Regions from separate parts of the Shewanella oneidensis MR-1 genome, predicted to be linked through region 2. Evidence: predicted binding sites of a transcription regulator. Region 2 holds the regulator's gene; the other holds the start of a gene.
The links. Region 2 encodes MetJ, which represses methionine synthesis genes. Its sites were predicted from a motif close to TAGACGTCTAGACGTCTA; they were not measured.

Region 1 (3,427 bases), 1.8 Mb from region 2:
TCTGGCTCAGAGGCGATCAAGTTTAAAAACTTGTGCATGATCTCCACGCCATCAAGCATGCCTTCGTCCATGTTGATGTCGATGATCTGCGCGCCGCTTTCTACCTGTTCACGGGCGACGTCGAGCGCTTGCTCGAACTTGCCTTCTTTAATCAGCTTTAAAAATTTGGCCGAGCCAGTAACGTTAGTGCGCTCGCCCACGTTCACAAACAGGGTTTGGGCGTCGATAGTGAGCGGTTCCAAACCCGCGAGGCGACAGGCGACAGGGATCTCGGGTAATACGCGCGGTGCAAACTGCTCCACGGCTTCACGAATGACCTTAATATGCTCGGGCGTGCTACCACAGCAGCCGCCGATAATGTTGAGCATGCCTTCACGGGCCCATTCTTGGATAACCTTGGCCATGTCCTCTGGGGTTTCATCGTAACCGCCAAACTCGTTTGGTAAACCTGCGTTAGGGTGCGCCGACACATAACATTCGGCGATGCGTGACAGTTCTTCAACGTAGGGACGCAGCTCTTTTGGCCCAAGGGCGCAGTTAAGGCCGATAGATAACGGCTTGATATGGCGAAGGGAGTTATAAAAGGCTTCGGTGGTTTGTCCGGTCAGGGTACGGCCCGAGGCATCGGTAATGGTGCCGGAGATCATCACTGGCAAACGCGCAGGCGAGTTAGCGCCAAACAGTTCATCGAATACGGTTTCGATGGCAAATAGCGCTGCCTTGGCGTTTAAGGTATCGAAAATGGTCTCGACCATAATGATATCGGCACCGCCCTCAATCAGCGCGCGGGTCGATTCGCAGTAAGCGGTCACTAACTCATCGAAGTGGATATTACGAAAGCCAGGGTCGTTCACATCGGGGCTGATAGAGCAGGTACGGTTAGTGGGCCCTAACACACCAGCGACGTAACGTGGCTTGCCTGTGGCCTGTTCGATTGCATCACAGGCCTCACGCGCAAGGCGCGCGCCTTCGCGGTTAATTTCGGCGGACAATGACTGCATGTCATAATCGGCCATGGCGATAGTGGTGGCGTTAAAGGTATTGGTTTCAATAATATCGGCACCGGCTAATAAGTAGTCGGTGTGAATTTGTTTGATAATATGTGGCTGAGTCAGGACTAACAGGTCGTTATTACCCTTTACATCGGTATGCCAATCCTTGAAACGCTCGCCGCGATAATCGGCTTCTTCCAGCTTGTAGCCTTGGATCATCGTGCCCATGGCACCGTCTAAGATCAGAATGCGCGTCGACAGCTGGTTACGAATGTCTGCCAGTGTGTGGCTCGCTCGATTGGGTGATATCGCCATAAAATGATTACCTTTACTACAGCTAAGTTGAGTCCAAAAGTATGCAATTTTGCGGCAAATTGCATTTTATTATTGAATGTCGTTCGTTTTGTTTTGGACATTTATACGTATAGACGTCCATAATACGCGACATCGGATTGTCAGGGCAAGGTGAAAGTCATTAGGAGCGAGAATCTAGAATCTAGAGTCTAGGTCCTAAGATTTTTAAAAGGCATATATGAAACAAGTTCGCTTATTACTGTTGCGCCATGGGGAATGCGAGGGCGGGGCGATTTTACGTGGCCGCGTTGATGTGCCTTTAAGTGCCAAGGGCTGGCGGCAGATGTCGGCGGCAGTCGCTTTGCAGGTCTGTGAGTGCCACGGTATTTATAGCTCCACCTCGAGGCGCTGTGCTGAATTTGCCAAGGTGTTGGCGACTAAGCATGCTAGCGCGTCCGTCAGTTCAAGCTTCGCCAGTGCCAGTTCAAACTGCATCAGTTCAAACAACTTTGCTGCGCCAACATCTTCGCCGCTTGAGGTCAGCCTGCTGGAGGATCTACAAGAAATGGATTTTGGCGATTGGGATGGTCGCTTGCTCGATGAGTTATATCAACAGGATGGCGAGCGCATGGCGGCCTATTGGCAAGATCCTTGGGCTGTAGCGCCGCCCAAGGGTGAAACGATGGCCGATTTTGAGGCCCGAGTTGATCGCGCAATTGCGGCCATTCTCGAGCAAGCATTTGCGTGCCTTCCCCTTGGTGATAAACCCGCCGATGCTGCAGCTGATACTGCGGCCAATATTTGGGTGGTGACCCACGGTGGGGTGATCCGTCATTTAATGGCGAGGGCGTTGGGGGCGGTGAAAGCCGTGGGTTTTTATAGTCAGCTCACCCTGCCCGTGGCGGCGCTGGTGACTATCAATGTACTTGAAGATAACCAAGGGACTCGATACTGGCGCTTAGACTGGCCATCGGGCCATGGTGAGTGAGGTTTGCATCAGCATCAAATGCGATGTTGAACATTTTCTGATTTAAACGGCATTGCCTAATGAGCCAGATATAGGATAATGCTTTTCCTTGATGTTTGAGTGAGATAGCGCATTTTGTTCGCTAAGCTTAAATGTCGCAGAAATAGGTGTTGGGAATTTCGCGCTAACCTATGCTATTGCATTAAGGTCATAAACGCCGGATCAACCCAAATATAATAGGGAATCGGGGCGCTGCCCGTCAGCCAGCCCGAACTGTACCCGCAACTGTGAGTAGTTAAAAGAAGCGCCTAGATTCTAGATTCTAGATTCTAGATTCTAGATTCTAGATTCTAAAGCCTAGCACCTTCTTTTCTACAAGTCAGGAGACCTGCCTATTGCTGTTTTCGCTGCGTGCAGCCTTAGTTCTCGAGCGGGTGACTCGAGGGAGCAGAAGATGATATTGATACGTCTCGCCCTGTGGCCCATGGCGCAGCAGGGTTTTGGCAACACAAAATATGCCTGTGGGAGTGGCTTTTAATGCAGCCTTCCACATCAACAGTTACATCAACAGTTGCGCAACCTTCGGCGGCGCGAACTCATGTGGGACTCAATGTCAGCCAAGATGTGGCACTCAATGTCAGCCAATTGAGTTGGACCATCGAAGGCAAAACCATTCTCTCTGGGGTTAACTTTGCCCTGCAGCGCGGTGAAATGCTGGGATTAATCGGCCCTAACGGGGCGGGTAAATCCAGTTTACTGCGTTGTCTATATCGTTTTATTCGCCCGACTCAGGGGCAGATCAGCTTGTTTTCGCAGGATATTAGTCAGCTTTCGCCCAAGGCATTTGCCTGTAAAGTGGCCGTAGTGCAGCAGGATACGCCGCACTATTTTGATATGACCACAGAGCAACTGGTTGCCATGGGACTCACGCCCCATAAAGGAATGTTTGATAGCCATTCCAGCGGTGATAGCGACAAAATTATTAAAGCGCTTGAGAAGGTTGGCCTTAGTCATAAGTTGCATCAGCAATATGAGCGGCTTTCGGGCGGCGAGAAACAACGGGCGCTGATTGCCCGCGCTATCGTGCAACAACCACTGCTACTGATTTTAGATGAACCCACAAATCACCTCGATGTGCGCTACCAAATACAAATTTTGGAGCTGGTTCGAAGCC
Region 2 (3,427 bases):
CAAGGCCGCGGCAATTATTGGCCCTGTGGCCATCAGCTTAGGCTTGGCTTGTTTAGTGTTTGATTTAACTAAGCCTTTCCACTTCTGGTTGATTTTAATTAACTACAACTTCCAGTCAGTGATGGCGATTGGGGTATTAGCGCTGCTGGCTTACTCACCCTTGGCATTTGCCTACGCGATTTTAGTACTGCGTGACGATTTGCCAAAGTGGGGCTTAGGTTTCTTAGTGCCTATCGCTAAGCTGCTTATGCCCTTTAGAAAGCTGATTGAAGTGCTGTTGTTTGTCCTCGCCATTGGTGTGGGCGCTTACACTGGCTTCTTAATCTCGGCCATGAATGCCTATCCGATGCTAAACACTGCGGTATTGCCAGCACTGTTCTTGGTATCTGGTTTATCAGCGGGTGCGGCGGCCAATGCGGTGCTGGCACTGGTGATGTTCAAAACCGATAGTCACGACAAGACGTTAGCCAAAATGCATGGCTTAGAGCTACCAGTGATGGCAATCGAAATCATGTTCCTGTTTATGTTGTTCTGCGCCTTGTACTTTAAGGGCGGTGCGGCGGCTGCGGCGCTAGCATCACTCACCTCTGGCGTGTGGGCAAGCGTATTCTGGATTGGTGTCGTGGGGATTGGCTTTGGTGTGCCATTGCTGTTTATGCTGCTTCCCGCCGCGACTCGCCATACTAAGGGCGCAATGATTATGGTGGCCTGTGCCAGCTTAACCGGCGTGCTCGCGCTGAGACACTTTATTGTGTATGCGGGCCAAAGCTACTTAAACTAACGTATTGATGCTAGAACTAACGTATTGATGCTAGAGCAATAAGCATCACTTAAATGCGATTAAGTGATGCTCGAATGGATGAAAACTTGCATCCACACCAACAAAAAGCACCGTTAAACGGTGCTTTTTTATGGCAGCTATTTGCAGGGGATTATTGCGGTAATAACTCAATCACAGATTTGACCGTGAGCACTAAGGCGCTGATAGCGCAGAGGGCTAAGGTCGCCATTTTAGTTTTATGTTTATCAACACTGCCCACCAGTTTACCCGCCACGAGATAGCCTAACAATACCGAGGGCAATAGCATTAACGACAGCCAGAAGTGCTTGATTTCAAGTAGGCCCGTTATGCCAAGAATCGTCAAGGCAATGGCTGAACTAAAGATAAAGAAGGCCGATAGCGCCGCGCGAAACTGCGAAGCATCCTTACCCGCCAATAAAATCGCCATCGGTGGGCCACCAATGGCGGCAATATTGCCAAAGATCCCCGAGATAACGCCAGCCCCAAAGAGCGTGGTTTTGTTCACTGGTAAGCTAAATTTGTACAAACTGAGCACCACGGCAACCGTCACAATCGCGGCAATCGCCAGACCGAGAACTGGCTGCGGCGCAAACAGTAATAAGCTGGCACCGATAAAGCCACCGGGCACCCGACCTAGGAGCGCGTATTGCAAGCCATTGAATTCTAAATGGCCGCGTTCACGCAATAGGGTGAGTAGCGCGATGGAAAATCCCATCACAATCACGGGGGCGGGTACTAATTGGGGATCGACGATATACAGCAGCGGACTGGCGACCACGGCTAAGCCAAACCCAATCAGGCTCTGGGTGAGGGCACCTAAAAACACAATCACAGACGCGATGGCAAGCGTTTGTGGATCGATCAAGGAGAACATAGGATTCCATCAAAACAAAATAGGGATCGTTACTTTGCCGGATGGCATTAACGATCCCTAATAATTAGTTACGGCAGGGTTATGGACGCTTAAGCGTTATTCCATGTCTTCCCACTCGATCCCCATTTCGTCCATCAACCGCTTCGCTTCGGCGGGGATGCTGTCTGGGCACTCTTTCGACAGATCGGCATCATCAGGCAGAGGCTGGCCGGTGTAGGCATGCAAAAATGCTTCGCACAACAGTTCGCTATTGGTCGCATGGCGCAGGTTGTTGACCTGACGACGCGTACGTTCATCCGTGAGGACTTTTAGCACTTTGAGCGGAATAGACACAGTAATTTTCTTTACTTGTTCATTCTTCTTGCCATGTTCAGCATAGGGGCTGATGTATTCCCCATTCCATTCAGTCATTGACTCACCTGTTATAACGCTAAATTCGGGGCAGATTTTAAACCCTTACAGACTACAGTCAAATTATTGCTACTATTTCTGAGCGATTGCAAACAGATTTCTTTATGTTTAGACGTCTAAACGTCTTAACGCCTATTGACGATACCACTGGGCTTAGGTACATTTAGACGTCCAGACATCTCTTTGCGAACTTAGGAATTCCGATGACCGAAGGAAAATTAGTGACTGAGCGTCAATTAGCCACATTGGCAGTGCGTCAGGGTATCGAAAGCGATACTCAATATGGCGCCGTGGTGCCGCCAATTTACCTGTCGACGAATTACGCTTTCGATGGTCATAAAAATCCGCGCGAATTTGACTACAGTCGCTCCGGCAATCCGACTCGCAGTATTTTAGGCGATGCCTTAGCCAAGTTGGAAAAGGGCGCAACGGGTGTGGTGACTTGTACTGGTATGGCAGCCATTACCTTAGTGACCACTTTACTGGGCCCCGATGATTTACTGGTGGTGCCCCATGATTGTTACGGTGGCTCTTACCGTTTATTCACTAACTTGGCGAAAAAAGGCCAATTTAAATTGCTGGTGGTGGATCAAACCGACAACCAAGCGCTTGCGCAAGCCATCGCCCAGCAGCCTAAAATGGTGTGGATTGAAACCCCCTCTAACCCTTTGCTGCGAGTCGTCGATATTGAGGCTATCGCGAAGGCGAGCCATGGTGTGGGCGCGTTAGTGGTAGTGGACAACACTTTCCTGTCGCCGATTTTGCAGCAACCGCTATTGCTCGGCGCCGATATCGTTATCCACTCCACCACGAAATACATTAATGGCCATAGCGATGTGGTGGGCGGCGCGGTGATCGCCAAAGACCCCCAAATTGGTGAGACCTTACATTGGTGGTCAAATACCTTAGGCTTAACCGGTAGCGCGTTTGATAGTTATCAAACCCTGCGTGGCCTGCGTACTTTGGCCGTGCGCATTCGCGAGCACCAACGCAATGCTCAGCGTATTGTGGAGTTACTGAGTAACAGCCCTGTGGTCAGTAAAGTGTATTACCCAGGTCTTGCGGATCATCCTGGCCATGCCATTGCCGCCAAGCAACAAAAAGGCTTTGGCGCTATGCTGAGTTTTGAGCTTAAGGGCGGTGAGGCTGAAGTGGTCGCCTTTTTAGATGCGTTAAGTTTATTTAGCGTTGCCGAGAGTTTAGGTGGCGTTGAGAGTTTAGTGGCCGTGCCTGCGACCATGACCCACAGGGCGATGGAGCCGCAGGCGCGTTTTGAAGCTGGCATTAAAGACACCCTATTACGTTTGTCGGTTGGTATTGAAGATGCCGACGACTTAGTT

Region 1: metH (methionine synthase) is a predicted target of MetJ. The motif match lies at 1,410-1,427, and genes of this name have one in related genera.

The regions. Positions count from the first base shown of each region.
Region 1 covers NC_004347.2:1,069,231-1,072,657, forward strand. Annotated here, with positions in the region: gene metH (methionine synthase) at 1-1,307, opposite strand, end outside; gene SO_RS04805 (histidine phosphatase family protein) at 1,525-2,274, shown strand; cobalamin riboswitch at 2,441-2,663, shown strand; gene SO_RS04810 (ABC transporter ATP-binding protein) at 2,791-3,427, shown strand, end outside.
Region 2 covers NC_004347.2:4,211,296-4,214,722, reverse strand. Annotated here, with positions in the region: gene nrfD (NrfD/PsrC family molybdoenzyme membrane anchor subunit) at 1-781, shown strand, start outside; gene SO_RS18850 (sulfite exporter TauE/SafE family protein) at 933-1,676, opposite strand; gene metJ (met regulon transcriptional regulator MetJ) at 1,773-2,087, opposite strand; gene metB (cystathionine gamma-synthase) at 2,309-3,427, shown strand, end outside.